Regions from separate parts of the Alteriqipengyuania triglochinis genome, predicted to be linked through region 2. Evidence: predicted binding sites of a transcription regulator. Region 2 holds the regulator's gene; the other holds the start of a gene.
The links. The regulator LexA, encoded in region 2, represses DNA repair genes until DNA is damaged. The targets are predictions, from matches to a motif close to GTTCCNCNCTTGTTCT.

Region 1: a site for LexA is predicted at 12,803-12,818, ahead of uvrA (excinuclease ABC subunit UvrA). Genes of this name have one in related genera too.

What each region holds. Positions count from the first base shown of each region.
Region 1 is NZ_BAAHNC010000003.1:84,660-100,680, reverse strand. Features, by position in the region: gene ACYQ0L_RS10665 (acyl-CoA thioester hydrolase/BAAT C-terminal domain-containing protein) at 1-56, shown strand, start outside; gene ACYQ0L_RS10660 (SDR family oxidoreductase) at 243-1,022, shown strand; gene ACYQ0L_RS10655 (cytochrome b/b6 domain-containing protein) at 1,019-1,735, shown strand; gene ACYQ0L_RS10650 (molybdopterin-binding protein) at 1,732-2,484, shown strand; gene ACYQ0L_RS10645 (hypothetical protein) at 2,466-2,654, shown strand; gene ACYQ0L_RS10640 (class I SAM-dependent methyltransferase) at 2,728-4,017, shown strand; gene ACYQ0L_RS10635 (DksA/TraR family C4-type zinc finger protein) at 4,091-4,354, shown strand; gene ACYQ0L_RS10630 (argininosuccinate synthase) at 4,426-5,655, shown strand; gene ACYQ0L_RS10625 (septal ring lytic transglycosylase RlpA family protein) at 5,779-6,369, shown strand; gene ACYQ0L_RS10620 (hypothetical protein) at 6,434-7,081, shown strand; gene ACYQ0L_RS10615 (hypothetical protein) at 8,081-8,305, opposite strand; gene ACYQ0L_RS10610 (hypothetical protein) at 8,455-9,528, shown strand; gene uvrA (excinuclease ABC subunit UvrA) at 9,866-12,793, opposite strand; gene ACYQ0L_RS10600 (SDR family oxidoreductase) at 12,963-13,685, opposite strand; gene ACYQ0L_RS10595 (LysR family transcriptional regulator) at 13,784-14,698, shown strand; gene ACYQ0L_RS10590 (SDR family oxidoreductase) at 14,766-15,368, shown strand; gene thpR (RNA 2',3'-cyclic phosphodiesterase) at 15,401-15,931, shown strand.
Region 2 is NZ_BAAHNC010000001.1:186,600-202,620, reverse strand. Features, by position in the region: gene secG (preprotein translocase subunit SecG) at 1-117, opposite strand, end outside; gene tpiA (triose-phosphate isomerase) at 196-966, opposite strand; gene ACYQ0L_RS01025 (peptidyl-prolyl cis-trans isomerase) at 1,257-3,191, shown strand; gene trpE (anthranilate synthase component I) at 3,194-4,714, shown strand; gene ACYQ0L_RS01015 (phosphodiester glycosidase family protein) at 4,711-5,580, shown strand; gene pip (prolyl aminopeptidase) at 5,580-6,533, shown strand; gene ACYQ0L_RS01005 (anthranilate synthase component II) at 6,652-7,257, shown strand; gene trpD (anthranilate phosphoribosyltransferase) at 7,254-8,246, shown strand; gene trpC (indole-3-glycerol phosphate synthase TrpC) at 8,361-9,149, shown strand; gene moaC (cyclic pyranopterin monophosphate synthase MoaC) at 9,310-9,792, shown strand; gene ACYQ0L_RS00985 (molybdopterin molybdotransferase MoeA) at 9,789-10,976, shown strand; gene lexA (transcriptional repressor LexA) at 11,053-11,739, shown strand; gene ACYQ0L_RS00975 (ComEC/Rec2 family competence protein) at 11,733-13,871, opposite strand; gene gltX (glutamate--tRNA ligase) at 14,015-15,460, shown strand; gene ACYQ0L_RS00965 (citrate synthase) at 15,472-16,021, shown strand, end outside.

The DNA of each region.
Region 1 (16,021 bases), on a different contig from region 2:
AGGAAATCTGGCCGGCGACACTCGCCTTCCTCGCCGAGCATCTCAAGGGCCAATGAGCACCGACCGGCCAACGACGGACTGTCATGAGAGAGCCGCGTCGCACCGCACCGCCAGCACCGCGAAAAAGGCTCCTTCGGCGTGAAGCGCGATTGGTCTGTCTTACGGTGCGGCACACCGAGAATTTCGTCCAAGACTCGCGGAGGTCGAGCGGCTAGATCCGGGACCATGGAGAAGCGCCGAGGATGACGCACAGACCGGCCGTATTGGTAACCGGAGGGGCCCAACGCCTGGGTGCGGCTTTCTCGCGCGCCTTCGGCGAGGCTGGCTGGCACGTCGTCATCCACTTTCTTTCTTCGGACGAAGAAGCCGAAGCGCTCGCTGCTCAACTTCCCTCGGCCGAAGTGGTGCAGGCCGATTTCGGGGATGTCCGCGCAGCCGAGTGCCTCGTACGCGATCTGGCGACCCGGCTCGAGGACTGGCGATGCGTGGTCAATTCGGCATCGGTTTTCGAATCGGACGACGTCACCGCCCTCGATCCGGAAACATGGTGGCAGGCCATGGACGTCAATGCCCGCGCCCCGGCGATGCTCGCGCAGAGCTATCTCGCCCATGCCCGGGCGCGTGACGGACGCCGCGTGATCCAGGTGACCGACCAGAAGCTGGCCAACCCCAACCCGGATTTCTTCAGCTACACGATGAGCAAGCACGCGCTCGACGCCACCATCCGCATGCTTGCCCAGACGCGCGCCAATGGGGGCGCGGCGCGGGACGAGGACAGGGTCTACGGGCTCGCACCGGGCGCGATCCTCGCCAGCCACGACCAGAGCGAGGAGGAGGCCGAGCGATCGCACCTCCTCAATCTGCGCCGCCGCCGCACCTCCCCGCAGCATGTGGCACAGGCAGCCGTCGCCCTCGCCCAAGGCGATCTGGCGAGCGGCGAGACGCTGTTCGTCGACAATGGCCAGCATCTGCTGAGCCAGCCGCGCGACGTCATCTTTCTCGAGCGGGAGGAGGCACGATGAGACATTTTCCCTCCACCCGCATCTGGCACTGGCTCAACCTGATCGCGATCGTAACGCTGTTCATGAGCGGGCTGAACATCTCCAACGCACACCCGTACCTCTATTGGGGCCACTGGGGCTTCGCGCCCGAACAGGCATGGCTGGAGGTGCCGCGCTTTCCCGGGTGGATGACAATCCCCGGCTTCTACAGCTTGGCGAAAGCGCGCGACTGGCACCTGCTTATGGCCTTCCCTTTCGCCTTCGGCCTGCTGGGCATATGGATGGCGATGCTGTGGAACGGCCATTTCCGCCGCGACCTCTCGACCGGCAGGCGCGAGTGGCGCTGGCAGGCAATCCGGCGGGACGTAATGCAGCACCTGCGGTTCGACTTCAGCCATGATGGCGGACAGAAGTACAACTTCCTCCAGAAGATCGCCTATGGCGGCGTGCTCGGCATTCTGCTGCCCGGCATGATCCTGACCGGCCTCGCGATCAGCCCAGGCATGGAGCCGACGCTGTGGTGGCTGGTCGATGTCCTCGGCGGACGGCAGAGCGCGCGCTCGATCCACTTCCTGTTCGCCTGGGGGCTCGCCGGGTTCTTCATCGTCCATGTCGCGCTGGTCCTGCTGACCGGTCCGATCGGCCACCTGCGCGCGATGACGCTGGGCGGCAGGCATCAGCCGACCAACCCGCCCTTCGCCAAACCCGCCCGGCCGACGGGAGACGCCGCATGAGCATCCTGATGAAACGCCGCACCGTCCTGCTCGGCTCGGGCGCTTTGATGCTGGGTTCGTGCTCGAAGATCCGCGACAGCGAGGCGGGGCAGAGCCTGTTCGACCGGGTCGACGACTGGCACAAGGGCCTACAGCGCAGCCTCACTTCGCGTCACGCGCTGGCGCCCGAATTCGCGCCCGAGGATATCTCGCCCTCTTTCAGGGGCAATGGTTCCACCAATCCGCAAAACGACGGCTATCCGGAACAGGCCGCAAACGGGTTCGCCGACTGGCGCCTTACCGTCACCGGCCTCGTCGCCCGCCCGCTCTCGCTGTCGCTCGACCAGATCATGCGCCTGCCCCAGCGCACCCAGATCACCCGGCACGATTGCGTCGAGGGGTGGAGCGCGATCGGCCAGTGGACCGGACCGCAACTGCGCACCTTCCTCGATCTGGCGGGGCTGCGCCCAGAGGCGAACTACATCGTCTTCCGCTGCGCCGACGATTACACGCGGGGCCGCTATTACGAGAGCATCGACCTGATCGATGCCTTCCATCCGCAGACCATCATCGCCCATCGGCTCAACGGCGAGCCGCTGCCGATCCGCAACGGGGCGCCCTTGCGCGTTCGGGTCGAGCGGCAGCTGGGCTACAAGCATGCGAAGTACCTCACCGGCATCGAAGCCGTTGCCAGTCTCGACGGCATCGGTCGGGGCAAAGGCGGGTACTGGGAAGATTACGGTGGCTACCAATGGTACGCCGGGATGTGACCGCCTTGTCGGCCGACAGGGCGCACGATATCGACGCCTGGCAATGGTGGACGAAGGACGGGCAATGGTCGACAGCTGGAGCGGCGATGAAGTGCCGGTCCCGCAGGCTGCCGCCCAAAATGGGCAAGGCTCCGCTGCTCGACCCGATCCTGCCCCACAAACCGGACTGACCGCGAACTCTCGATACGCAACGCATGCGCTAGGACAGAATTGAAAATGCTGAAGAAAACCCGCTCTCCCCATATGTCGGAGCACGCTGGATCGCGCGGAGCCGCAGGCTTGCTGCTGAGCCGCTTCTTTGCCGGACATATCAGCTCCGGCACCCTCGATGTGACATTCGCCGATGGCACCCGCGAACATTTCGGCGAGGCGCGGACCGGTTCGCCCGATGTCGCAGTCCGCTTCGCCGATGCGAGGGTTCCACGCGAGATTCTGCTCGACCCGGCATTGGGCGCGGCCGAGGCTTTCATGGACGGGCGGCTCCTGATCGAACGCGGCGACGTGATGGATCTCGTCAGCCTGTTTGCGCGTAACGGCCCATGGGAAGCGGGTGCGCGCTACGACCGGCCGCATGCGCTGCGCAAGATCGCCAACCAGCTCGCCTTCCGGGGGGAGCAGATCAACAACGCGGTCCGTTCGCGCGCGAACGTCTCCCATCACTACGATATCGGCAACGATCTTTACCGCCTGATGCTCGATGAAGAGCACATGCAGTACAGCTGCGGCTACTGGCCCGAGGAGCGCGGCGGCGCCGACATGTCGCTGGCCGACGCGCAGGAAGCGAAGCTGGCGCATATCGCGGCCAAGCTGGCGCTCGAACCGGGACAGCGCGTGCTCGATATCGGCTGCGGCTGGGGCGGGATGGCAATCTTCCTCGCAAGCCGCGCCGATGTGCACGTGACCGGGATCACCCTGTCGAAGGAACAGGCCGCGCTGGCACGCGAACGGGTGGCAGCAGCCGGGGTCGAAGACAGGGTCAGCATCGAGCTGATCGATTATCGCGATCACGCGGCAGCGGGCGCAAAGTACGACCGGATCGTCTCGGTCGGCATGTTCGAGCATGTCGGGCAGGCCCAGTTCGATACCTTCTTCCGTGCCTGCGGCCAGCTTCTGGAGGTGGATGGCGCGATGCTGATCCACACGATCGGGCGGATGGGATCGCCCGGGTCGACCGACGCCTTCACCCGCAAGTACATCTTCCCCGGCGGCTATATCCCGGCGCTGAGCGAGACCGTGGCGGCGAGCGAGAAGTGCCGCCTGATCGCCACCGATGTCGAAACATGGCGGCTGCACTACGCGCACACGCTGCGCGCATGGTACGCCAAGTGCGAAGCCAACCGCGAACGGATCATCGCCATGTACGACGAGCGTTTCTACCGCATGTGGACCTTCTACCTCGCAGGCGCGGCGTCCTCCTTCGAAAGCGGCGCGATGTGCAACTACCAGATCCAGTATGCCCGTCACCGGCACGCCCTGCCCTACTCGCGCGACTACATCGCCGAGGCGGAAGCAAAGCTGCTTTCGCGGGGCTAGCACGCCGTCCATTTGATTTTCGCGACCTTCGTCCCCATTTTCAAAGGGATGAGCAGGGAACGAGGATAGAAAGATGGCAGGCGGATGGGCGCGCGACGGCGCCGTACAGGATCAGATCGACGACACCGTATCGGACGCGGTCAGCGCCGCGCGCTCGCGCATGCCGAGCGGCGAGAGCGAGCAGTGGTGCATCGAGTGCGGCGAGGAGATCCCCGAGAAGCGCCGTGTCGCGCTTCCCGGCGTGAAGCGCTGCGTGCAATGCCAGTCCGGCCGCGATGCAGCCACCCGCAGCAGCGGGATCAACCGGCGGGGCAGCAAGGACAGCCAGTTGCGCTGAAGTCTGCAATGCGCGTTGCGTGCACCACCACGCACTGCTAGCCGCCCTCCGATCCATAAGAGGGTAGCAAAATGTCCGAGAACAAGCGTGTCGTCCTCGCCTATTCGGGTGGTCTCGACACCTCCGTCATCGCGAAGTGGCTCGAGGTCGAGCGCGGGCTCGAAGTCGTCACCTTCACCGCCGATCTCGGCCAGGGCGAGGAGCTGGAGCCCGCGCGCCGCAAGGCGCAGGCGATGGGCATTCCCGACAAGCACATTTTCATCGAAGACCTGCGCGAGGAGTTCGTTCGCGACTTCGTCTTCCCGATGATGCGCGCCAATGCGCGTTATGAAGGCGATTACCTGCTCGGCACGTCGATCGCGCGCCCGCTTATCTCCAAGCGCCTCGTCGAAATCGCGCGCGAGACCGGTGCCGGCGCGATTGCGCATGGCGCGACCGGCAAGGGCAATGACCAGGTCCGCTTCGAACTCAGCGCCTACGCGCTCGATCCCGACGTGACCGTGATTGCTCCTTGGCGCGAATGGGACCTGACCAGCCGCACTGCGCTGATCGCATGGGCCGAGTCGCACCAGATCGAGGTGCCCAAGGACAAGCGCGGCGAAAGCCCCTTCTCCACCGATGCCAATCTCCTCCACACCTCGTCCGAGGGCAAGGTGCTCGAAGATCCGTGGGAAGAGACGCCCGACTACGTCTATTCGCGCACCGACCATCCCGAAGACGCTCCCGACACGCCTGAATACATCACGCTGGCCTTCGAGAAGGGCGACGGCGTCGCCCTGAATGGCGAGGCGATGAGCCCCGCCACTCTGCTCGCGGCGCTCAACGATCTGGGTCGCAAGCACGGCATCGGGCGGCTCGATCTGGTCGAGAACCGCTTCGTCGGCATGAAGTCGCGCGGGATGTACGAGACCCCGGGCGGCGAGATCTACGCCCGCGCCCATCGCGGGATCGAGCAGATCACGCTCGATCGCGGGGCGGCGCACCTCAAGGACGAGCTGATGCCCAAATATGCAGAGCTGATCTACAACGGCTTCTGGTTCAGCCCCGAGCGCGAGATGCTGCAGGCCGCGATCGACCACAGCCAGGCGCGCGTGTCGGGCGAGGTGCGGCTCAAGCTTTACAAGGGCAATGCCTTCGTCGTCGGGCGGCGCAGCCCGCACAGCCTCTATTCCGAAGCGCACGTGACTTTCGAGGACGATGCTGGCGCCTACGACCAGCGGGACGCGGCGGGGTTCATTTCGCTCAACGCCTTGCGCCTGAAATTGCTGGCAAAACGGGACCAGCGCGCGCCAGAAGGCTGATTTTCGGTAACAATCTGGTAGCGCGGCGAACGTTCCGATCCTATCGGGCCAAATGGGGCGAAAGCACGGCGAGTTGCCGTCCGACCCATTCCGCTGGGGGGAATTGCGTCTAAGTTTCCCCCCATGGACGGAAACTTCCACCCCCCTCGCCGCGCTGCGCTGCCCGCGCTCGCGCTTGCCATTCTCGGCCTGCCCGTGGTCGGCGCCATCGCACAGGATGCGCCCGGCCAGCAGGCGATGGTGGCGCAGATCGCGCCCGAAGACCGCATCGCGCTAACCGACGAGATCGTGCCGGCCGAAGCTGCCGACCCCGATTTCGAGATCAGCTTCGCGCGCTTCGACGTCGAGCCGCCCGCCCCCGACGTGGGCCCGCGTGCGGTCGACATCGACAGTTTCGAGCCGCCGGTGGAGGCCGAGCCTGCCGTGTGGCGCAGCGGCGTCGCCTCCTACTACGGCGCCCAGTTCAACGGCCGCCCCACCGCCAGTGGGGAGCGGTTCGACATGAACGCGCTGACCGCCGCCCACAAGACGCTGCCCTTCGGCACCAGGGTCCGTGTGACCAACCCGCGCACCGGCAAGAGCGTGGTCGTGCGGATCAACGACCGCGGGCCCTATGCCCACGGGCGCGAGATCGACGTGTCGCGCGCCGCCGCAACGCAGCTGGGCCTGATCCAGCGCGGCCACGGCACGGTGGAGCTCGCGCTGGTCGACTAGCCGGTCAAACGGGCGCTTGCCCGGCGCGCCCCTGCACGCGATAACGCGGTGCAGGGGGGCGCGCATGAATCCGCAATTCGACTACATCTTCGAACTCTTCACACTGCTCATCAGCCTCGCCGTGGCGGAGATGCTGATGGGCTTTTCGCGCATCCTCAAGCTGCGCGCGCGGCGCAAGGCGGGGGTCGACCCAGGCGCGATCGCGGTCCGCGTCGGCTGGCTGGTCCCGCTGCTCGGCCTGCTGGTCCTCATCGACCTCGGCACGTTCTGGAGCATCATCTGGACGATGCGCGGCGTGCTCGACATGCGGATCGCGACCATCTTTGCCGTCCTCGTCCTCATCGGCGGCTACTACCTGATCGCGACGCTGGTGTTCCCCGACGAGCCCGAGCTCTGGCCCGATTTCGACGCCTACTTCTGGCAGCAGAAGCGCGTGGTGGTCGGCGGCGTCCTGCTGATCAACATCGCCTCGACGCTCGCCTCCGTCATGCTCGGCGCGCAGGGGCCGGAGCAGGTCGCCGCGGCGCAGAAGGCGGCTGTCGAGCATCCCGCCTTCGCCATTTCGAGCACGATCATGCTGCTCAACTTCCCGGCCTTCGTGTGGCTGGCGTTCAGCAAGCGGCGGATCGTGTGCATCGTGCTGATGGGCTTCATCATCCTCACCCAGCTGTTCCACGCCTGTACGACCTGGGGGCTGGAGGGCGTCATGTGATTGCCCACCGGCGCCGCCGCTAGCCTGCGTTTCCCCCTCGCCTGACACACCTGACACAGTGTCCAGGGGCGAAAGAACCTCGTCCCCCCGGAGCCGCCCATCCGCCCCCGCGTCGCGCGCCTCCTCTCCCGCATCCGCATCGCAGGCGGGTGCGCCTTCGACGAAGGTGATTTCGTCCTCGCCTTCCAGTTCGGCCAGCCCGATCTCGAATCCCGCCGCCGCATCGCTCGCCGCGTAGTCGTTCGCCAGCCGGTCGAGCCGCCCGAGATGCGCGAGCAGCAGGCGAGAATCGTAGCGGCGGCGCGTGGCGATCGCCTCGCCATGGTAATAGACCGTCTCCTCGACCCCGTTGATCGCGCGGTCGGCCAGCACCGCCTCGACCTGCGGCCGCGCGAGCAGCAGCGCCGCGTCCCATAATTCGGCAAAGCGCGGGCAGCAGCGCCGCATCCGGTACACGGTGGACCGCGACACGCCCGTGCGCCGCGCCGCGGCGAGCACGTTGCCGCACTGGGCGAGGCAATCGAGGAAAAAGGCCTGATCCTCGCGGGCGAACTGCGCCGGCACGCCGTCGGTCCCGGTGGGCGGCACGCACGCGAGCGGATCGGGCACCTGAGCGCGGGGCGCGGCAGCGCGGGAGCTGGCCGGGCGGAAGGGGGCGGTGTAGTGATCGTGCGGGGTCATGGGCGGTCCTTCATCGGGGGTGAGGGACCGATCCACCTATAGACGAAGGCGCGTGTAGGACAGCGGCTCGCGGGGCGGACGTGGGGTGTGGGTCGGAACGGTTCGCGCGGGCGAAAGCATAGCGCGTCGCTCCCCCTGAGCCGTCACCACCTCCCCTCCTCTACAACGTCACCCCGGACTTGATCCGGGGTCGGTGCTTCTTCTTGACGCACATAGTCGCAAGCGCGTCGCTATGCTCTCCAGCGAAACGAGTAGAAGGAAAGCACCGGGCCCGGATCAAGTCCGGGCCGACGAAGAGGAGGGGGTCGCAAGCGACCCCTACCGCCCCCGCAAGTCCTCCCGCACATGCACGGTCACCGAGACCGCCCTGCCCAGCAGCACTTCCTCGTTGCGCATATGGCGCAGCAGCTGCGCGGGCGTGGTCGAAGGCCCCTTCCCGATCCGTCCCGCGTCGACATGGCGTTGCCACTCCTCATACGCGACGCGCGCCGAGAGCGGCGGTCCGCCCATAAGCTCGGGGTGCTGTGGGGAGGGTTTGGACATGGGACGGCCTCTCGGGTTCGTGGATGGGGACCGGGGAGGCTAGTGCGGGAGAGGCATGTAGGACAGCCCTACAACAGCCAATCTATTCATATGTTGAAAGCGTCTGATACCAGGGTAGAATCGCGACTGTCCTAAGGAGTGAGAGGCCGATGATAACTGAAATCATCAAGAATATTGCCGAAGGTCTCGAATTAACCAATGGCGAGGCCGCTCAGCTTCTATCGAGCTTATTCACTCTCTCGGTCGGCTTGCTCGCTCTAGCCGTTTCACTGATCGGAGCTTGGCTCACATCTAAAACGGTAAAAGAACTACGCGCAAGCAGGGAGCAATCAGTTCGCCCAGTCCTGAATATTAAGAACTCCAAGTTCTCAATTAAACTCGATCGGCAAAAATCTTTAATGCCCGAGGCTGTCAATTCCTCAGCAAGCGACCCCAATATAATTGTAAAGAATGAGGGACTTGGACCAGCTATAGACGCATATATTAGCTTTGGAGATTTTCACAAGAAAGAACAAATTAACATAGACGCTCTAAATAGTATATTTGTCGCCTCTGGAATACATATTTTAAAAAGTAACTACGGTTTCGAGCTACGAGATCGGACAAAATCCAGATTGCACCCCCAAAAGTTACTCTCTGACACATGGCCTGACGCGCTCGGAATTGATATTTTAGCCCCTAACGAAAATTCAAAACTAAATTTAGGCCCATTTTTAATTCAATCCCTTTTCCTTAACGCCCTCTCGAAAGAAAGATCACCCCATGGGATGAGCCTAATAAGAAGAATTAACGTAACCTATTCTAGTCTAAGCGGAAAAAAATACAATGATAAATACTACATTTTTCTTAGTGCACGGCACGCCATATTCGCAATAGGAGAGCCAGTTGGTCAATTTGGGAAATATGTAAATTGGCAGGCTGTAGAAATCGAGATACGCCTTTCAACCTCTCGAATAACTACACCGCAAGCGCCATGGACGATATGGCTAACAAGTCTGAATTTTCGTATGAGACGCCGATTAGAGAATCTAAAAGAACGATTTTTTAATCTATTCCCAAATGCGAGACAAAGATTCAAAGTGGGCGATGTCGTAAGCTTCAAGCCAATAGTGGATTGGGATGTTGATGAAGAATCTAATCCTTACTCGAGGCCTCGTAAGAAAAATATATCTGGCGACTGGTCTAAGGCTGAAAGCGACGATGATCCATCGACAGGCGATTAGACAAGCTGGGAAATGTCTTCCCACAAATCTCTCTACGCTTTCATTAGCAATGACAGCGCGCCTCGCATTCATCGAAATCTATATCCGCCAGTTTTATCGCCCCTCCCCAAGAGCCTCCCAACCAATAGCGGTCAACATACCTATTCTGCCGACGCACTCACTAACTCTAGCATCGGCTTGAGATAGGCACCTGTGTACCACACTCTCTTCAGCCATCTCCGCTTCGGAATCCTATTGAAGACGATCTCCCAACCCGCACACCGCAATCCGGACCAAGGTTCAGCACCCTATCCACCCCCTGATCAAGTCCGGGGCAGGCCAACAGCGTATCACAGTCTCACTCTGCCGGAACCGACTGCCTTTCCAGCAGCGGCTTAAGATACTGCCCGGTGTAGCTAGCCTCGGTCGCGGCGACCTCTTCGGGGGTGCCTTCGGCGACGATATCCCCGCCCCGCACACCGCCATCCGGACCTAGGTCCACCAGCCAGTCGGCGGTCTTGATCACATCGAGGTTGTGCTCGATCACCACCACGGAGTTCCCCTGGTCGACCAGCCGGTGGAGCACTTCCAGCAGCTTCCTCACATCCTCGAAGTGGAGCCCGGTGGTCGGCTCGTCGAGGATATAGAGCGTCTGCCCCGTGCTGCGCTTGCTCAGCTCCTTGGCCAGCTTCACCCGCTGCGCCTCGCCGCCCGACAGCGTGGTCGCCTGCTGGCCGACCTTGATATAGCCCAGCCCCACCTCGTTCAGCATCGCCATCTTGTCGCGGATCGGGGGGACAGCCTTGAAGAAGCTTTCCGCATCCTCGATCGTCATGTCGAGTACGTCGGCGATCGAGTGGCCCTTGAACTTCACCTCCAGCGTTTCGCGGTTGTAGCGTTTGCCGCCGCATTCCTCGCAGGTGACGTAGACGTCGGGCAGGAAGTGCATCTCGATCTTGATCAGGCCGTCGCCCTGGCACGCCTCGCACCGACCGCCCTTGACGTTGAAGCTGAAGCGGCCGGGCTTGTACCCGCGCGCCTGGCTTTCGGGCAGGCCGGCGAACCAGTCGCGGATCTGGGTGAAGGCGCCGGTGTAGGTCGCCGGGTTGCTGCGCGGCGTGCGGCCGATGGGCGACTGGTCGATCTCGATCACCTTGTCGCAATATTGCAGGCCGGTGATCTTGTCGTGTTGCCCTGCGATCACCCGCGCGCCGTTCAGCTCGCGCGCGGCGGCGGCATACAGCGTGTCGATGGTGAAGCTCGACTTGCCGGAGCCGGAGACGCCGGTGATGCAGGTAAAGGTGCCCAGCGGGATCGACGCGGTGACGTTGTTGAGGTTGTTGGCGCGCGCGCCGTGGACGGTCAGCTTGTGCTTGTTGCCCTTGCGCCGCTTGGCCGGGACTTCGATCTCGCGCGTGCCGTTGAGATAGGCCGCGGTGAGCGATTTCTTGCTCTTGAGCACCTGCTTGAGCGTGCCCTCCGCCACGATCTCGCCCCCGTGGACGCCCGCGCCGGGGCCAAGGTCGACCACATAGTCGGCAGTGCGGATCGCGTCCTCGTCATGCTCGACCACGATCACCGTGTTGCCGAGGTCTCTTAGACGTTTCAGTGTTTCGAGAAGCCGGTCGTTGTCGCGCTGGTGCAGGCCGATGCTCGGCTCGTCGAGCACGTAGAGCACGCCCGACAGCCCGCTGCCGATCTGGCTGGCGAGGCGGATGCGCTGGCTCTCGCCCCCGGAGAGCGTGCCCGACTTGCGGTCGAGGTTGAGGTAGTCGAGCCCGACATTGTCGAGGAAGCCCAGCCGCTCGTTGATTTCCTTGAGGATCGCGCGGGCGATCTGCTGCTGCTGGTCGGTCAGGCGCTCGGGCAGGTCCTCGAACCACACCTTCGCATCGCCCACGCTCATCTGCGACGGGGTTGCGATGTCGATGGCGTTGTCGGGATCGCCGATCTTCACCGCCAGCGCCTTCTCGTTCAGCCGCTTGCCGCCGCAGGTCTCGCACGGCTGCGCGGTCTGGAACTTGGCCAGCTCGTCGCGCATCCACGCGCTTTCGGTCTGCATCAGGCGGCGGTTGAGGTTGCCGATCACGCCTTCGAACGGCTTGTTGACCGTGTACTGCTTGCGCCCGTCCTTGAAGGTCAGCGGCACGCGCTTGCCCTTGGTGCCGTAGAGGATGACGCTCTGGTTATCCTCGCCCAGCTCCTGCCACGGCGTGGTCAGGTCGAAGCCGAATTCCTTCGCGAGGCTGGAGAGCACCTGCATGTAATAGGGCGACGGCGGATTGCTCTTCGCCCACGGCATGACTGCGCCCTGCTTCAGCGTCAGCGCCTCGTTCGGCACGACCAGCTGCGGGTCGAACAGCTGCTTCTCGCCGATCCCGTCGCAGGTCGCACACGCACCCTGGGGGGCGTTGAAGGAGAACAGCCGCGGCTCGATCTCCTCGATGGTGAAGCCGCTGACGGGGCACGCGAACTTTTCGGAGAACACGATGCGGTTGGCGGGCACGCCTGCGCCCTTGAGGTTGCCCTCGGCGCTGGCTTCGCCCTCGCGCCCCGGCACCACGCCATCGGCGAGGTCCACATAAGCCAGCCCCTCGGCCAGCCGCAGCGCGGTTTCGAACGAGTCCGCCAGCCGCGTCTCCAGCCCTTCCTTCACCGCGAGGCGATCGACCACCACTTCGATGTCGTGCTTGAACTTCTTGTCGAGCGTGGGCGCGTCTTCGATCGGGTAAATCTCCCCGTCGATCCGCACGCGAGTGAAGCCCGCCTTCTGCCACTCGGCCAGTTCCTTGCGGTATTCGCCCTTGCGCCCGCGCACCACAGGCGCAAGCAGGTAGAGCCGCGTGCCTTCGGGCAGCGCCATCACCCGGTCGACCATGTTGGAAACGGTCTGGGCTTCGATCGGCAGGCCGGTCGCGGGCGAATAGGGCACGCCCACCCGCGCCCACAGCAGGCGCATATAGTCGTAGATCTCGGTGACGGTCGCGACGGTCGAGCGCGGGTTCTTGCTGGTCGTCTTCTGCTCGATGGAGATCGCGGGGGAGAGCCCCTCGATATGCTCGACATCGGGCTTCTGCATCATCTCGAGGAACTGGCGCGCATAGGCGCTCAGGCTCTCGACATAGCGCCGCTGCCCTTCGGCATAGATCGTATCGAAAGCGAGCGAGCTTTTGCCCGAGCCCGAAAGCCCGGTGATGACGATCAGCGAATCCCTCGGCAGGTCGATATCGACGCCCTTGAGGTTATGCTCGCGCGCACCGCGCACGGAGATTTTGGTAAGTGCCATAGGGCGCGTGTTCCGCAAATGTTCACTGTGGTCAAGGATGTGGTTCCTTCACCCAACAGATGTGCGCCGGAACCGTGCCACAAAGTCGGGAGCCATGTGGGAGGCAGCCCGAGAAATGCAATGTGGCATGCTCCGGCGTTTGCGGACCTTGATCGTGTCCGATCCCTTCTTACGCCGGATTTCCGACCGGGCGCACCACGATCTCGGTCGTGTCCACATCGGCTGGCTGGACGATGGCGTGGAGGATCGCGCGGCCGATCGCCTCGGGCTGTAGCGCCACGGCGCGAAAAGCCTCCATCTCCCGGCGGGCGGCATCGTCCGAGATGCTGTCGGCAAGTTCCGACTCCACCACGCCTGGGCACACGCTGGTGACGCGGATGCGATCGTTTTCCTGACGCAAACCGTCCGATATCGCGCGCACTGCGAATTTGGTGGCACAATAGACCGCTGCGGTGGGGGAGACGGAAAACCCACCGATCGAGGCGATGTTGATGATGTGCCCCGCCCCTTGCGCGTTCATCGACGGCAGCACCGCCGCGATGCCCCACAGCACGCCTTTGATGTTCACGTCCACCATCTGCTCCCACTCGTCGACCTTCAGCGAGGACATGGGGGAAAGCGGCATGACGCCGGCATTGTTGACGATGACGTCGACACGGCCGAATTCGTCGATTGCCGCCTGCGCGAAGGCAGCAACATCGTTGCGGTCGGTTACGTCGACCCGGCGCACGCGGACCGCGCCGCCCGCGCTGGCAATCTCCTCACGAAGCTGTTCGAGCCGGTCGGTGCGCCGCGCGCCCAGCACGACGGTCATGCCTTCCCCGGCCAATAGCTTGGCGGTTGCGGCACCAATGCCGCTGCTTGCGCCTGTGATAAGTACGATCTTGTCCATTTTCCTGACCTCTTGCTCGTTCGCCAAGGGAAATAGCGCTGCCGGATTGGTTCGACTATTGCCTCAATCGTGAACTCGCTGGTAAGCTAGACTTTACAATGTCACCCGATCTCAACGCGCTCGCAGTGTTTGCCCAGGTTGCGCACGCAGGCAGCTTCCGCGGCGCTGCCGACCAGCTCGGGGTGACCCGATCGGCGGTAAGCCAGTCAGTCCGCAAGCTGGAGGACACGCTCGGAACAGCGCTGCTGCGCCGCACGACACGCAGCGTCGCGTTGACCGATGCAGGCAAAGCGCTGCTCGATCGGATCTCGCCCGCCCTCGCGGAGATCGACGAGGCCGTCCATTCCGCCGCGACGCATGAAGGCAAACCCGCAGGGCTACTGAAGCTGGCAGTGTCCTCGATTGCCGAGGACTTTCTCTCCGGGGACATGCTCGCGTCATTCCTTGACGATCATCCGGATGTCCGGCTCGACATTCTCGTGACCGACGACGAGTTCGATATCGTTTCGGCCGGCTTCGACGCGGGCGTGCGGCTGGGCGAAGTGATAGAGCAGGATATGATCGCGGTGCCCGTCAGCAACGACCAGCGGCAAATCGTCGTGGCCGCACCCGGCTATCTCGCCGGAGCCGGGGCACCGTTGCATCCCCGCGAGCTCACGCAGCACCGCTGCATCGGGTGGCGATCATCGGTCGAGCTGGCTCCGTATCGTTGGGAATTTACCGAGGACGGCCGAGACTTCGCGGTCTCCGTCGCACCGGAGATGACGACCAATGACATGGCGCTGATGGTCAAGATGGCGCGTTCAGGCGCCGGTCTGACAATCGGCATGGCCGACACCTTCGCCCCCTTCATCGCGACCGGCGAACTGCAACCCGTGCTCGAACCCTTCTGCCCCCCGTTACCCGGGTTCTACCTGTTTTATCCCAGCAAGCGGCATCTGCCGACGAGACTGCGTGCGCTCATCGATCATGTGCACCATTGGCGCCGACGGCAGGCCTTGGCCCTCGAGTGAAAGCCGGTCGGAACCACTGCCGCGCCCACCCGCTGATCCTTCGAAACGAAATTCGAAGGATAATATCATGAACGTACTCGTCTCCGGCGCGACCGGACACACCGGCCAGCGCCTCGTCCCCCAGCTCATCGAAGCGGGGCACTCGCCCATCGCGCTGGTGCGCGACGGCTCCGACACCTCGACCCTCCCCGCCGGATGCACCACCCGCAAGGGCGACCTGACCGACCTTCCGGCAGACGTGTGCGAAGGCATCGACGCGGTGATCTTCGCCGCAGGTTCGGGCAGCAAGACCGGACCCGACATGACCGACAAGGTCGACCGCGACGGCGCCAAGGCGCTGGTCGACCGGGCCAAGGCGGCGGGCGTGAAGCGCTTCGTGATGCTGAGCGCGCGCGGCGTGGACGATCCCGATCCGGACTCGGACCTCTACCACTATGCGCAGGCCAAGAAGGCGGCTGACGATCACCTGATCGCCTCGGGCGTGCCCTACGCGATCATCCGCCCCGGCGCGCTGACCCACGACGACGGCAAGCGCGACATCCGCCTGGGCGACGATGTCGAGGGCGACGGCACCACCGCGCGCGGCGACCTTGCCGCGGTGCTGGTGCGCGCAGTCGACGACGATGCGCTGGAAAACCGCGTCGTGCCGATGGAATCCGCCGGGATTTGACGCAGCGCGCGGGGTGGCGGACAGGAGCTGCGATGCACCGCCTGTTCATCGCCCTGCGCCCTCCGCAAGCCATCCGCGATCCGCTGATCGACACCATGGAGGGTGTCGAGGGAGCGCGGTGGCAGTCCGAGGAGCAGTTGCACCTCACTCTGCGCTTCGTCGGCGAAGTCGACGCGCGGCAGGCGGAAGACCTTGCGAGCGAACTGGCCCGCATCCGGCTCTCCCCCTTTACCCTGCAGCTGCGCGGTGTCGGCACCTTCGAACGCAAGGGCCGCGCCACCGCCCTGTGGATCGGGGCCGAGCCGAGCGAGCCGCTCAATATCCTCCAGCGCCGCGTCGAACGCGCATGCCGCAGCGCGGGACTCGCGCCCGAAACGCGCAAGTTCGTGCCGCATGTCACCATCGCGCGGATGAACGCCTCGACCGGGCCGATCGGGGGCTGGCTGGCGTCGCACGGACGGCTCGCCCTGCCGCCATGGCCGGTGGGGAGCTTCCATCTCTATGAAAGCACGCTGGACGCGGGCGGCGCGCAGTACGACCCGATCGTCGAATTTCCTCTGTGACGCGCCCCAGAGGGAAAAGTCCGTAAATCCCTGTTTCCAATCAGGATACTACGAAGCGTTAACAAGCAAGGACGAGTTGCGGACCTTTCA
Region 2 (16,021 bases):
GCCGGGCGAACCGCCGCCACCGATGCCAAGGCCCCCGCCTTCGGAACGCTGCATCAGGATGACGCCGACCAGTGACGCCGCGATCAGGGCCTGCAGAACGGTGAGGAAGAGAAACATCGAAGGTTACCGCTTTCGAGAAATGATGGGGAGAGAGCTAGGAACTGGCGGGCCCGCACGCAAGCGTGCCCGTACCGGTCAGTCTCTGTTGGCGATGACTTCCTGCACCGCCAGCACGATATTCATGAAGCTTTCGGCGGACAGGCTCGCCCCGCCGACCAGCGCGCCGTTCACCTCGTCGCACGACATGATCTCCGCAGCGTTCTCCGCATTGACCGATCCGCCATAGATGATGCGAATGGCCGCGCCGTCTTCCTCGCCGAAGGTCTTGACCAGGAACTCGCGGATCGCGGTGTGCATCTCGACGATTTCGTCGGGCCCCGCCGCCTTGCCGCTGCCGATGGCCCAGATGGGTTCGTAGGCAATGGTCAGCTTCTCGCCCGGCTCTTCGATCTGTTCGGGAAGCGACGCCTTGATCTGGCGCAGCACGTGATCGACCGCCTTGCCCGCCTCGCGCTTGTCGAGCGGTTCGCCGCAGCACAGGATGAGCTTGAGCCCTGCATCGAGCGCGGCCGCACCCTTTTCGGCGATCAGCTTGTCCTTCTCGCCATGGCTCTCGCGCCGTTCGCTATGGCCGAGAATGACGAATCCCGCGCCCGCATCGGCCACCATCGCGGCGGAAATATCGCCGGTATAGGCACCGCCATCTGCGGGATGGCAGTCCTGCGCGCCGACGCCGATCTGCTCGGCCTCGCGCCGGACGGGGTGGATGAGCGTGAACGGCGGAGCGAGAGCGATCTCCACCTGCATCAGACGCTGTGCGGCGCGGTCGATCGCGCGCGCTTCGGACAGCATGGCGCGGGTGCCATGCATCTTCCAATTGCCAACGATGAAAGGGCGTTGCGCCATTTCGGAAAGTATCCTGCTGTTTTTCGGTATCTTGGTTCGCGACGCGGCATTTCGCCCGCAACGCAGAAGCGGGTCGGTAGCGAAGGACTGGCGGACAGTCAAAACCCCCGCGGACGATTTCCCTGCCAGCGTGTCCCGAAAGGCCCACGCGCGCCTTGCGGCGATAGGGCTGGCGAATTAAGGATCGCGCCAAACGGTGTGCGCGTGCCGTTTGCGGTGCGCGCCCGCCACCCCCTATGGGCAATACTCTCCTGAATCGCCCCTTCTGAATCGCCAAGGCCCATCAATCGATGATCAATTTCTTCCGCTCCTTCTTCCAGTCCAAGCTCGGCCTTGGGGTCACGATTGGCTTCCTGGTACTGATCGCGCTGGCCTTCGCGGCCGGCGACATCGGCAATACGGGCACTTTCGGCGGCCTGTCGGGCACCAACAACGTGGCCGTGGTCGGGGACGAAGAGCTGACAACGGCGGACCTGCGCGAGTCGGCCAGCAATGCCCTGCGGCAGGTGCAGGCCAACGACCCGACCCTGTCGATGGAAGGGTTCGTCGAGGAAGGCGGTCTTTCGCAGGTGCTCGATACGCTCCTGGAACGGGTTTCGATCACCGAATTCGGTCGCATGCTGGGGCTGCGCGCGGGCGAGAACCTGGTCAACAGCGAGATCATCCAGATTCCCGCCTTCCGCGGGCCGGACGGCAACTTCAGTGAAGATACCTACCGCCAGGCGATCCGCAGCCAGGGGCTGACCGATGCCGTGGTCCGCGAAGACCTGACCGACGGCCTCGTCGCGCGGCAGGTGCTGATCCCCGCTGCCTTCGGCGCCAAGCTGCCCGACTCGATCATCAAGCGCTACGCCGCCCAGCTGCGCGAGCGACGCGAAGGTTCGATCGCCATCGTCCCGTCCGAACTGTTCGTTCCCGAGAAGGGGCCGAGCGACAAGCAGCTGCAGGAATATTACCGCGCCAACCGCTCCGACTTCGTCCTGCCGGAGCGGCGCACGGTTCGCTACGCAGTGTTCGGCACCGATGCGCTGGGCGACCGCGCCACCCCGACCGACGCCGAAATTCGCGCGCGCTACGAAGAGAACGCCGATCTCTACAGCGCGAGCGAGGAACGCACCTTCACCCAGCTGATCGTGCCCACCCGGCAGGCTGCGGAAAGCTTCCGCCAGCGGGTCGCGAACGGCACGTCGATCGCATCGGTCGCCAGCGAGGCGGGGCTCGAGCCGTCCGAAGTCGGCCCGATCCCGCGCGAGGATTACGCCCAGCAGGTGAACGGCGCGGTCGCCAGCGCCGTGTTCGCCGCCGATGAAGGGACGGTCGCCGAAATCGCGCGCAGTCCGCTCGGCTTCCATGTCGTGCGGATCGATGACGTCACCTCCATCCCCGCCCGTTCGCTCGCCGAGGCCCGGCCCGAAATCGAGCAGACGATCCGCGCCGAGAAACAGCGGCGCGTCATCAGCGAGTTCGCAGCGGAAGTGGAAAGCCGGCTCAACAGCGGTGAATCGCTCCGCCAGGTCGCGGACGATCTCGACCTCGAGATCGAAACCACCCGGCCGATCACCGCATCGGGCGCGATCTTCAATGGCGCACAGGGCGAAACCGTGCCCGAAGCCGTCCAGCCGCTGGTGCAGACGGTTTTCCAGATGCAGGAAGGCCGCCCGCAGATCGCCGAGGCCGGACAGGCTTTCGTCCTCTACGAGGCCGCCTCGATCACGCCGTCCGCCGCCCCGCCGCTCAAGGACATCCGCGAAGAGGTCGAACTGGTGTGGAAGCTGGACGAAGGATCGAAAGCGGCGAAGAAGGCCGCCGATCGCATCCTCAAGCGGGTCGCTTCGGGCAGCACGCTGGCCGCCGCGATGCGCGCGGAGGACAAACCCCTGCCCCCGGCACGGCCGCTGAACGTGACGCGTGAAGAGCTGATGCGGCAGCAGCGCCCCAATCCGCCGGTCGCGCTGATGTTCTCGATGACGGAAGGCTCTGCCAAGCGCATTGCCGCGCCGAACAACCAGGGCTTCTTCCTCGTCGCGCTGGACGAGATCACCGCCGGCAAGATCGAAAACGACGATCCCCTGATTGCCCAGGCACGCTCCGGTTACGGCGAAATCCTCTCGCGCGAATATAGCGACCAGCTGCGCAAGGCGATTCAGGGCGTGGTCGGCGTCGAGCGGAACCCGGAAGCGATCGACGCGGTGCGCCGCGAGCTGACCGGCCAGACAGCAAACTGAGCGTGACGCGCAATCTCGACGCAGCTCGCGAACGGCTGTCGCAGAACCTCCCGGCACTCGTCTGGCAGCGCCACATCGCCGATACGCTGACCCCGGTCGGCGCGGCCTGTGCGCTGATGGAAGAGGGCCGCGGAGACTTCCTGCTCGAATCGGTCGAAGGCGGGGAGATCCGGGGGCGATACTCGATGCTCGGGCTCGACCCCGACCTCGTGCTGCGCGCCGATGGCGAAACCGCGCAGATCAACCGCGACTGGCGGCGCGACCGCGATGCCTTTACCCCGGTCGAAGGGGACGGGCTGGCCGCGCTTCGCGGCCTGCTCGGCGAAATCGCGATGCCGACGCCCGACGACCTGCCGCCCGCGCTCGCGCTGCTGGTAGGCTATTTCGGCTACGAGACGATCGCCCTGGTTGAAAAGCTGCCCCGGGCGAGCGACGATCCGCTGGGCTTGCCCGACATGGTCTTCACCCGCCCCGGGCTGGTGCTGGTCTTCGATGCGCTGACCGACGAAGTGTTCGTGATCGCGCCGGTCTGGCCGTCCGAGACCGATGTCGAGCTGGCGCTCGACGCAGCGGGAGAGCGGATCGGCGAAGCGCTGCGGCGCCTGTCGCAGCCCGTGCCCCAGCGCCCTCGCCGACCCGATACGGGCGCGGGGCTTTCGCCCGAGGAGGTCCGGTTTCAGCCGACCGTGGACGCGGGCGATTACGCGGCGCGGGTGGCGAAGGCGCAGGACTACATCGTCGCGGGCGACATCTTCCAGGTCGTGCTCGCCCAGCGCTTCACCGCGCCCTTCGCGCATTCCGCGATGGACCTCTACCGCGCGTTGCGGCGGATCAATCCCTCGCCCTTCCTCTATCTGCTCGACCTGCCCGATGTCGGTCTCGTCGGCTCCAGCCCGGAAATCCTCGTGCGGTTGCGCGACGACGAGGTCACGGTCCGCCCGATCGCGGGCACGCGCCCGCGCGGCGCGACGCCCGAGAAGGATCGTGCGGCGGAGCGCGAACTGCTCGCCGACCCCAAAGAGCGGGCGGAACACCTCATGCTGCTCGACCTCGGGCGCAATGATGTGGGACGCGTGGCGCAGGCAGGATCCGTCGAGGTGACGGACAGCTTCATGGTGGAACGCTATAGTCACGTGATGCACATCGTCAGCAATGTTCAGGGCCGTCTCGATGCCGGAAAGGACGCGCTCGACGCGCTGTTTGCGGGCTTCCCCGCAGGCACCGTCAGCGGCGCGCCCAAGCTGCGCGCGTGCGAGATCATCGCCGAGCTGGAGGCCGAAAAGCGCGGGCCCTACGCGGGCGGCGTCGGCTATTTCGCGCCGGATGGAAGCTTCGATTCATGCATCGTGCTGCGCACCGGACTGGTGAAGGACGGCACGCTGCACGTGACCGCCGGAGCGGGCATCGTCGCCGACAGCGATCCGGCCTCCGAACAGCGCGAATGCGAGGCTAAGGCAGGTGCCCTGCTTGCCGCCGCACGCGAAGCGGCGCGCGTCGCGAACGAAGTGGGGTTCGGCCAGTGACATTGCGGTCCACCTCGATCCTCGCGCTTGCGCTCCTCGCCCTCCCCGCCTGCGAACAGTCGCAGCCGGGCGAGCCGGTGATCCGAACCGATATCAGCGGTGAAAAGGGCGTCGAGGTCGCCAGCAACGCACCGCAGAAGGCGGAGCCTTCGCCGACCCCCACGCCGACGCCCAGCGAAACCGGCACGCCGGAGGATTCGGCCTGCGAGCCGGTACGCTTCGAGGACGTCGTCTTCACCCACTGCGTCGCCGACCCGGCCGAACATCGCGTACGCATGGCGCTCGGCTCCCCGCCCTACCGCAGCCTTGCCAAGTTCTCGTCCTCGCGCGCCAAGGACGCGCCGCGCGTCGCTTTCGCAATGAATGCGGGCATGTACGACGGCGAAGGCAAGCCGATCGGCTATTACGTCGAGAACCGCGAACGTCTGCAGGAGCTCAACCGCAACGACGGGTCGGGCAATTTCCACATGAAGCCCAACGGCGTCTTCTACGGCACCGGCGGCACGTGGCGGATCAAGACCAGCGACAATTTCTACAGCACCGTGGGCGACCGCCCCGATTTCGGCACGCAGAGCGGCCCGATGCTGCTGATCGACGGCAAGCTGCACCCGGATATCTCGGACGATGGCCCCTCCAAGCGTATCCGCAACGGCGTGGGCGTGGATCAGGCTGGCAAGGCGCACTTCGTGATCACCAACCGCCCTGTCAGTTTCGGCCAGTTCGCACGCTTCTTCCGCGACGTGGCGAAGACGCCCAACGCGCTCTATCTCGATGGCAGCGTGTCCAGCCTGTGGGATCCTGCGCGCGGCCGGATGGATACCCGCGCCGATCTGGGCCCGCTGGTGGTCGTCGAATTCAAGGAATGATGATGGAATACGAACGCACGCTCTATCCCGAAATCGAACCTTACGAGACCGGCATGCTCGATGTCGGCGAAGGGCACTCGCTGTATTACGAGCGTGTCGGCACGCCGGGCGCGAAGCCCGCGGTGTTCCTCCACGGCGGCCCGGGCGGCGGGATGGGCCCTGTCCATCGCCGCCAGTGGGACCCGGAGAAATACGACGTCCTGCTGTTCGATCAGCGCGGCTGCGGCAAGTCGACGCCCTTCGCGGAGATCGAGAACAACGACACCTGGCGCATCGTCGAGGATATCGAGCGCTTGCGCCAGATGTGCGGGCACGAGGGATGGCAGGTGTTCGGCGGCAGCTGGGGCGCTACGTTAGCGCTCGCCTATGCGCAGACCTACCCGCAGCGGACCACTGAGATCGTGCTGCGCGGCGTGTTCCTCGGCCGCCAGAAGGAGCTCGACTGGCTGTACCGCTATGGCGCGAGCGAGATCATGGCCGAGGCGTGGGACGATTTCGTCTCCGTCATCCCGGAAGCCGAGCGCGGCAAACTGATCGACGCCTTCTACCAGCGCCTGACGGGCGACGACGAGGATGCGAAGCACGAGGCCGCGCGCGCATGGTCGGTGTGGGAAGGCCAGGTCGCCACGCTGCTGCCCAAGCCCGAACTGGTCGAGGATTACGCCGACGCCGCCAAGGCCGTCCCCATGGCGCGCATCGCGGCGCATTTCTTCCGCGAGAAGTTCTGGCTGGAAGAAAACCAGCTGCTGCGCGACGTGGGCAAGCTGCAAGGCATTCCCGGCATCATCGTGCAGGGCCGCCACGACATCTGCACCCCGCCGACCTCCGCATGGGATCTAAAGAAGGCCTGGCCCGAGGTCGAGCTGTGGATCGTCCACGACGCAGGCCACTCGGCCAGCGAGCCGGGGATCATCGACGGGCTCGTGCGCGCGACGGACAAGCTGGCGGGCTGATCGTCCACCCTATCCACTCGCCCTTCGACAAGCTCAGGACGAGCGGATAGGGACACTTCCAAGCAAACCCGTTCGTGCTGAGCCTGTCGAAGCGCGAACATGGCACAGAGCCTCTTGAATGATCCTCGTCATCGACAATTACGACAGCTTCACCTTCAACCTGGTCCACTACCTGCAGGAACTGGGCGCCGAGGTACGGGTGGAGCGCAACGACGCCATCACCGCGCGCGAGGCGGTGGGCGGCGGGGCGAAGGGTATCCTCCTCTCCCCCGGCCCGCGTACGCCGAACGAGGCGGGCATCACGCTCGATACCGTGGCGGCCTGCGCCGATGCGAGACTCCCGCTGCTGGGTGTGTGCCTCGGCCATCAGGCGATCGGGCAGCATTTCGGCGGGCGCGTGGTTCAGGGCGGGCTGATGCATGGCAAGACCAGCGCGGTGACGCATGACGGCAGCGGCGTGTTTTCCGGGCTCCCCAGCCCCTTCGACGCCACCCGCTATCACTCGCTGGTGGTCGAGGATATTCCGAACACATTGCAGGTCAACGCGACCAGCGAAACGCCCGGGCTCGACGGCACCAGCGTGATGGGTTTCCGCCATGCCGAGCTGCCGATCCACGGCGTCCAGTTCCACCCGGAAAGCATCGCTACACAGCACGGCCACGCGCTGCTCGCCAATTTCCTTGCCATTTGCGGCATCCAAGCGCGCGAAAGGCAGGCGGCATGAAGTCCCTCCCGCTCGCCGTTCCGCACATGAACGAGGCCGAGGCCGAGGAGGTCTTTGGCTGGATCCTCGACGGGGAAGCCACCGATCAGGAAATCGCCCGCTTCCTGCTCGCGATGACCGAGCGCAGCGAAACCGCCGACGAGATCGCGGGCGCGGCGCGAGCATTGCGCGCACGTTACATCCCGGTCGACGGGCCGGACAATGCGATCGACGTGTGCGGCACCGGCGGCGACGGGCACCACACGCTCAACGTCTCGACCGCCGTGGGTTTGGTGGTCGCGGCCTGCGGCGTGCCGGTGGCGCGGCACGGAAACCGGGCTATCTCCTCGCTCTCGGGCGTGGCGGACACGCTGGAGGTGCTCGGCCTCGACATGGAAGCCGCCGGGCGCACGGCGGAAAAGACGCTGAACGAGATCGGCATCTGCTTCCTCTTCGCGCCCAACCACCATCCGGCGATGCGGCGTATTCAGCCGATCCGCAAGAAACTGGGCCGCCGCACGATCTTCAACCTCATGGGGCCACTGTCGAACCCGGTGGGCGTGAAGCGCCAGCTGATCGGCATCGCGCGCCCCGGCTATGTCCCGATCTATGGCGAGGCCGCCGCGCGCCTCGGCACCGAACGCACGCTGATCGTTTCGGGCGATGAAGGGCTCGACGAGCTGAGCCTCGCCGCGGGGAACGAGATGGCGGACGTGAGCGGCCACGAATTCGCGATGAAGCGCGTCGATGCGGGCATGGCGGGCCTCGAACACGCGCCGGTCGAAGCCATTCGCGGCGGCGATCCGCAGCATAACGCCAAGGCATTGAGCGCCTTGCTGCAAGGAACGCCGGGGCCGTATCGCGACGCAGTGCTGTTCAACTCCGCCGCCGCGCTGATCGCGGCGGGAGAGACCGAGGACTGGAAAGACGGGGTGGCTACTGCTGCCGAAGCGATCGACAGCGGTGGCGCGCAGCGGCTCCTTGAGCGCTGGATCGCGTTGGCGAAGTGACTCGCGGCCTTCCCTTTTTCGTCATTCCCGCGAAGGCGGAAATCCAGATGAGCCCGTCGAATGTGCACCACCGCCATATGGCCCCCGCTTTCGCGGGTGTGACGATAGTTTGATATGAACAAACTCGAAGAAATCTGCGCCACCAAGCGCGACGAAGTGCGAGAGCGGCAGTCCGCCACGCAAGTCAGCGAACTGATAGCGCAAATCACCGCGCAGGCCCCGCCGCGCGGGTTCGAGGCTGCGCTACGCACGACCCATGCGGATGGTCACCGCGCGCTGATCGCAGAAATCAAGAAAGCTTCGCCCTCCAAGGGGCTGATCCGCGAGGATTTTCAGCCCGCCGAACACGCGCAGGCTTATGCCGCTGCGGGCGCAAGCTGCCTCTCGGTCCTCACCGACGCGCCCTATTTCCAGGGCCACGCCGACTACCTCATCGCCGCGCGCAAAGCCTGCGCCCTCCCCGCGCTGCGCAAGGACTTCATGGTCGATCCGTGGCAGTGTGGCGAGGCCCGCGCGATGGGTGCGGACGCGATCCTGATCATCGTCGCCGCACTCACCGACCAGCAGGCAGCCGAGATCGAAGCGGCCGCGCTCGAACTCGATATGGACGTGCTGGTGGAGGTCCACGACGCCGCCGAGATGGAGCGCGCGCACACGCTCAAGTCGCGGCTGATCGGCATCAACAACCGCGACCTTCGCAGCTTCGAAACGGACATCGCCACCACCGAGGCGCTGATCCCGCTCGCGCCCGAAGGCGCGTTCCTCATCTCCGAAAGCGGCATCGCCACCGCCGCCGACTGCGCCCGGCTCGAAGCGGCGGGCGCCAAGGGCTTCCTCGTCGGCGAGAGCCTGATGCGACAGGCCGATGTGGAAGCCGCAACGCGCGACCTGCTGATACGCTGAGGCTGTCCTACAGCCGACGCCCGTGGCATGTTCGGCGGATGACTGCATTTCAGCCCACATCCCGCCCGTACCGCCTGCCTTCAGGCGCAATCCGCAGGGGCAGGTTTTTCTCCCCTGGACACTGTGTCAGGTGTGTCAGGGGCCACGCGGGAGCGATGATGTGAGCGCCCTCACCCATCTCGACGAAAACGGTGCCGCGCGCATGGTCGATGTCGGCGGCAAGCGCGAAACCGCGCGGACGGCAGTGGCCGAGGGGCGGATCGCGATGAACGCAACCGCGCTCACTGCCATTCGCGATGGCAACGTGCCCAAGGGCGATGTTCTCGCCGCCGCGCGCATCGCCGGGATCATGGCCGCCAAGAAGACCGGCGAGCTCATCCCGCTGTGCCATCCCCTCTCGCTCGATAGCGTGAGCGTGGAGTGCACGGTTGAAGAGTACGCCGTGCGAGTCACCGCGACCGCCTCGCTCACCGGGAAGACCGGCGTGGAGATGGAGGCGATGGTTGCCTGCAATATCGCGCTGCTGACGATCTACGACATGGCCAAGGCGCTCGACAAGAGCATGGTGATCGAACAGGTCCGGCTGCTGGCCAAGACCGGCGGCAAATCGGGAGACTGGCACGCGGACGGGGTACCGGCATGAGTGCGCCGCTGGAACTGGAGGACGCCCAGGCTCGGCTGCTCGCGCTGCTCGAACCGCGTGCCTCGAAGAGCCTTGCGGTGGAAGACGCCGCCGGACGCTTCCTTGCCGAGCCGGTCATCGCGCGCCGCGGCCAGCCCGCCGCGGACCTCTCGGCGATGGACGGCTACGCGACGGCGGGCGACGGCCCGTGGGATATTGTCGGAGAATCGCGCGCGGGCGCCCCCTTTCCGAAGGTCGCGAGCAACGGCATGGCGGTGCGCATCTCGACCGGTGCACGGATGCCGCTCAATACCGACGCCGTGCTCATCCAGGAAAATGCGCGGCTCGAGGATGATCGCCTCTTCGCGACCGAGCCGCCAACGCCAATTTACATCCGCCGTGCGGGCTTCGATTTCGCGGCGAGCAATACGCTGCTGGAGCGCGGCACGCGCATCGGCTCCGCGCAGATCGCGCTCGCGCGTGCAGGCGGCGTGGGCGACGTGGTCGCGTACGATGCGCCGCGCGTGGCGGTCATCGAGTGTGGCGACGAGCTATGCGCCGATCCGGCCAGCTGCACGGCAGATCAGATCCCGTCGACCAACGGCGCCATGCTGGGGGAGATGGCGCACAAGGCCGGGGCCATGGTGCGCCGGCTCGGCCCGGTGTCCGACGATGCGAAAGAGATTACCCGCACCATCCTTGCCGCAAGCGAAGATGCCGCGCTGGTGGTGATCAGTGGCGGTGCATCGGTCGGGCCGCACGATCTCGTCAAGCCGGCGCTCGAAGCGGCGGGCTTTTCGCTCGATTTCTGGCGGGTGGCGATCAAGCCGGGCAAGCCGCTGCTGGTCGCGACGCGCGGGCAGACGGTGGTGCTCGGCCTGCCGGGCAATCCCGTGTCCAGCTTCGTCACCGGCTTCCTGTTCATGGCACCCGCGATCCGCAAGCTTGCCGGGGCCGCCCATTGCCTGCCCCGCCCCATCTCGATGCCGCTGGCAGAAAGCTTGCCGCGCGGAGGCACGAGGCGCGAGTTCATGCGCGCGTCGTGGACCGGCGCGGGCGTGGTTCCGGCCGGGGTGCAGGACAGTTCCGCCCTCCTTCCGCTCGCCCATGCCCAGCTGCTGGTCGACCGGGCTGCGCAGGCACAAGCATCCGCAGCGGGAGCATCGGTTCCATGCTACCTGCTGGAAAGTGGCGGATATGCTTGACTTGGAAAAAAGGGTTGCCTAATTGTTCCGCATTCGTTCGCGTTTGTGCGAACAGGTTACGCGGAGAGTGCACGCGATGTTGACGGCAAAACAGCATGAATTGCTCAGGTTTATTCATGAGCGTCTGGAAGATACCGGCATCTCGCCCTCTTTCGAGGAAATGAAGGATGCGCTCGACCTCAAGAGCAAGTCGGGCGTCCATCGGCTGATTTCCGCTCTGGAAGAACGTGGCTTCATCCGCCGCCTGCCGAACCGGGCACGCGCACTCGAAGTGCTGAAACTGCCCGAGAGCGCGGTCGCCGGCTCGATGCCCAAGGCCGCCAATGATGCGGGGGCGCGCACCACCAACGTACCCGCCAGCCTGCCCGAGGCGGCGAACGATGTCATCGAGATACCGCTCCACGGGCGGATCGCCGCCGGTGCCCCGATCGAGGCGCTGGAGGATCACCAGAGCCTGCCCGTCCCCGCAGCCCTGCTCGGCCCGGGCGAGCACTTCGCGCTGGAAGTGTCCGGCGACTCAATGATCGAGGCCGGCATTTTCGATGGCGACTATGCGCTGATCCGCAAGTCCGACACCGCGCGCGATGGCGACATCGTGGTCGCGCTGGTCGAGAACGAGGAAGCGACGCTCAAGTACCTCTGGCGCGAAGGCGGCCGGGTGCGCCTCGACCCCGCCAACGCGAGCTACGAGCCGCAGGTCTACGACAGCCGCGCAGTCCAGGTTCAGGGCAAGCTGGCGGGGCTGCTGCGCCGCTATCACTGATTGCCGGTGCGGGGCGCGGACCTCGGTTCGCGCTCCACGCCGCCCTGCCCGTGCCACCAGCCATGGGCGCCCTGCCCTTCGGCCACCGTCTCGACCTCGCGTGAAGCAAAGCGAATGGCGAGACCACCCGTCTTATCGAGCATCCGCCGATCGGCCTTGAGCCAGCGTGGCCGGCAGCTGCGCGGCAGCCAGCGGTCCGCCACCACGATGTCGACCCGCGCGCAGGCTGCGGCAAGGTCGCGCTCGGTCACGTATTCCCGACCGCGTGCCAGCAGCAGGTGCGTGACCAGCCCTTCCCGCTCGACGCTCGCGACGCAGAATTCAGGGCTGCACTGGGCACCCGGCCATTGAGCCAGCGGGACGGGCGGGCCGTCCATGGCGCCCAGCTCGGCCAGCGTATCGGTGGCGTAGGAAGACCGGCTCTCCCGCAATGTCAGGAGCTCGCCATCCTCGAGGATGCCGACGTCACGCCCGTCGCGCGAGACCAGCACATCGGGCCGCGGCGTCGCGATGGTGAGGATGGTCGCGACGGCAACCGGCGCGAACCCCCAGAACCGGGCGCGGCCGCTCCACAGCGCGAGCCACAAGCCACCCGCCACGAACGCGAAGAAGGCAAGGCCGCCCATATGCGGCGCCAGCTTGACCGCACCAGGCTGGCTCGCGGTGAAATGCGCAATGCCCAGCAACAGGTCCAGCGACTTGCCCACCAGCCACCAGGCCGGCGCGCCGAGGCCAACGATGTCGGCGACCAGCGCGAGGGCGATGAGCGGCATCGAAACGAAGGTTACCAGCGGAATGCCGATCATGTTGGCGAACGCGCCGTACATCCCGGCCCGGTGGAAATGGAACAGGACAATCGGCATCAGCGCGATCTCGATCACGAAGCCGGTCACCAGCAGCATCGCTCCGCCGCGCACCGGGCGCATCCACCAGGGCTCTTCGCGCGGGGCCAGAAACGCGCGGACGGGCGCGCTGTTGTGCAGCGCCACGATCGCAAGCACGGCGGCAAAGCTCATCTGGAAGCTCGGCCCCGCAACACTTTCCGGCCACAGCAGCAGCACGAGGCCCGCCGCCACCGCCAGCAGCCGGAAGGTCAGCGGCTCGCGCCCCAGGGCGAGCGCGATCAGCACCAGTACCGCCGCCGCGCAGCTGCGCACCGTCGGCACCTCCGCGCCGGTGAGCAGCGTGTATCCTACTCCTGCCAGCGCCCCGATCGCGGCCGCGACCACCGGCAGCCGAACCCGCAGGGCCAGCCACGGCCACAGCGCCAGCAGCTTGAGCGCAAGGATGTAGGACGCCGCGATCACCGCGCTCACATGCAGCCCGCTGATGGAAAGCAGGTGAGTGAGCCCTGCGTCGCGCATCGCATCCTCGTCCGCCTCGGCAATGGCCCCCCGGTCACCGCTGGCGAAAGCGGCGGCGATGGTCCCGGCCGATCCGCCCAGTTGCTGGCGAACATGCGCGGAAAGCCGCCGCTGGATCCCGGCGATCCCGCCCCAGCCCGGAGGGGCCGGTTCGACCAGCTCGATCTCGCCGACGGCGGATCCGGTCGCGGCCAGTCCTTCGAACCAGGCCGTTCGGGCGAAATCATATCCGCCGGGCACCAGCGGCGCGGCAGGCGGCATCAGGCGAGCGGTCAGACGGACGACCGCACCGCGTTGCATGTCCGATTGCGCCCGATCCAGCGGCACATTGATCCTCAGCTTGATCGCCTCGCCGGTCTCCGCATCGCGCGCCGCGACGACCAGGCGGATACGATCGCGCGCCGGCTGCTCCTCCCGCTCGAGAATGCGCGCATTGATCGTTCGTATCTGAGGATATTCGATGGCGGGCGCGCCGACCGTGGCCGAGCGTGCCCAGATCAGGCCGATCCCGAAAGCCATTGCCAGCCCCAGCGCGAGCAGCGCCAGCGCGAGGTCGGGCACCCGCCCGAACCGCAGCAGGATCGCCCCACAGACCGCGCAGCCCAGCGCTGCCGTAGCGGCAAGCAGCCATGCCTGCGGAGCAGCCAGGGCGAACCACATGGCGATGCCTGCGATCACCGCCACCACCAGCCACGGCCCGCGCTCCAGCCCCGCCCGCCCCAGCGCTCCATCCGCTGCGAGCGGCAGTCTTGCGAGCAGGCTGGACATGCGCCCATCAGCCTGCCAAAGCCGCCGCTGCGCTGCACCATTGCTCGCATCCGCACCGGTTTCGGATCGTCTGTCGGCCCGGGTCGTTGCATCGGATAGGTGCTGCGCAGCCATGCACGGAAATGGAAAGGAAGCGCGCTTCGATGGCAAGCGAAACCGGCACGATCATTACCCGCTTCGCACCATCGCCGACCGGCTATCTGCATCTGGGCGGCGCACGCACGGCCTTGTTCAACTGGCTCTTCGCGCGGCATCACGGCGGCAAGGCGCTGCTCCGCATCGAGGATACGGACAAGAAGCGCTCCAACCAGGACGCGATCGACAAGATCATCGAAGGTCTCGACTGGCTCGGCCTCGATTTCGATGGCGATACCGTGTTCCAGTCGCAGCGCGCCGATCGCCATGCCGAGGTCGCGAACACGCTCCTTGAAAACGCCCATGCCTACCGGTGCTACGCCACCTCCGAGGAACTCGAGGCGATGCGCGCAGAGCAGCGGGCCAACAAGCAGCCGATGCGCTATGACGGGCGCTGGCGCGACCGCGAGCCCGGCCCGGAACAGGAGGGCATGCCCTTCACTGTCCGCCTGAAGGTGCCCAAGAACGGCGAAACGGCGATCGAAGACGCCGTTCAGGGCCGCGTGACGGTCAAGAACGAAGAGATCGACGACTACATCCTGCTGCGCGCGGACGGCACGCCGACCTACATGCTGGCAGTGGTGGTCGACGACCACGACATGGGCGTGACCCATGTCATCCGCGGCGACGACCATCTCAACAACGCCTTCCGCCAGCTGCCGATTTATCGCGCGATGCACGAGATCGAGGGCAACTGGCCCGATCCGGTTTATGCCCACGTCCCGCTGATCCACGGCAGCGACGGCGCCAAGCTTTCCAAGCGCCATGGCGCGGTGGGCGTGGAAGCCTATCGCGACGAACTGGGCATTCTGCCCGAAGCGCTGTTTAACTACCTGCTTCGCCTCGGCTGGGGCCACGGCGACCGCGAGGAAATCACGCAAGCCGAGGCGATCGAGCTGTTCGACCTCGACGGTGTGGGGCGCAGCCCCGCGCGCTTCGACATCAAGAAGCTGCAGAACCTCAACGGCCACTACATTCGCGAGGCCGACGACACCCGTCTTGCGGGCCTTGTTGCCGGGGAACTGGCAGGCGATGTGGCGGGCGAGATCGACCGCGATCTGCTGGCTCGCGCGATGCCCGTGCTCAAGATCCGCGCGAAAGACACCCACGAACTGGCCGACAACGCCCGGTTCCTGTTCCTCCGGCGCCCGCTCGAACTGACCGACAAGGCCGCTGCACTGCTCGACGACGAGGCGCGTGCCCGTCTGGCCGAGGTTCATGCCTGTCTGAAGGCCGAAAACGACTGGACAATCGAGGCGCTGGAAGCCACTACCAAATCGCTTGCAGAGCGGCTCGAACTGGGGCTCGGAAAGCTTGCCCAGCCGCTTCGCGCTGCCCTCACCGGGACGACCACGAGCCCCGGAATTTTCGACGTTCTCGCCCTCCTCGGCAAAGAGGAGTCGCTCGCGCGGATCGAAGCGCAGGCTGTTTCGGCGAACCGCACACAGGATTGAAGGAGACCTCCATGGCAGACACCAACGCAAAACTGGAAATCGGCGGCACGACCCAGGACTTCCCGGTGCTGGAAGGCACCTGCGGCCCCGAGGTCATGGATATCCGCAAATTCTACGGCTCGACAGGGAAGTTCACCTACGACCCGGGCTTCAAGTCGACCGCGAGCTGCGAAAGCGCGCTGACCTTCATCGATGGCGAAGAAGGCGTGCTGCTGCACCGTGGCTACCCGATCGGCCAGCTGGCCGAACAGTCCAGCTTCATGGAAACCGCCTACCTGCTGCTGAACGACGAGCTGCCCAAGCAGGAAGAGCTCGACGAGTTCACCTACACGATCACCCGGCACACGATGCTGCACGATCAGCTGCGCCAGTTCTACCAGGGCTTCCGCCGCGACGCGCACCCGATGGCGATCATGTGCGGCGTGGTCGGCGCGCTGTCCGCGTTCTACCATGACAGCACCGACATCTCCGATCCCGAGCACCGCAAGATCAGCAGCCACCGCCTGATCGCGAAGATGCCGACGATCGCAGCCTGGGCTTACAAGTACTCGATCGGCCAGC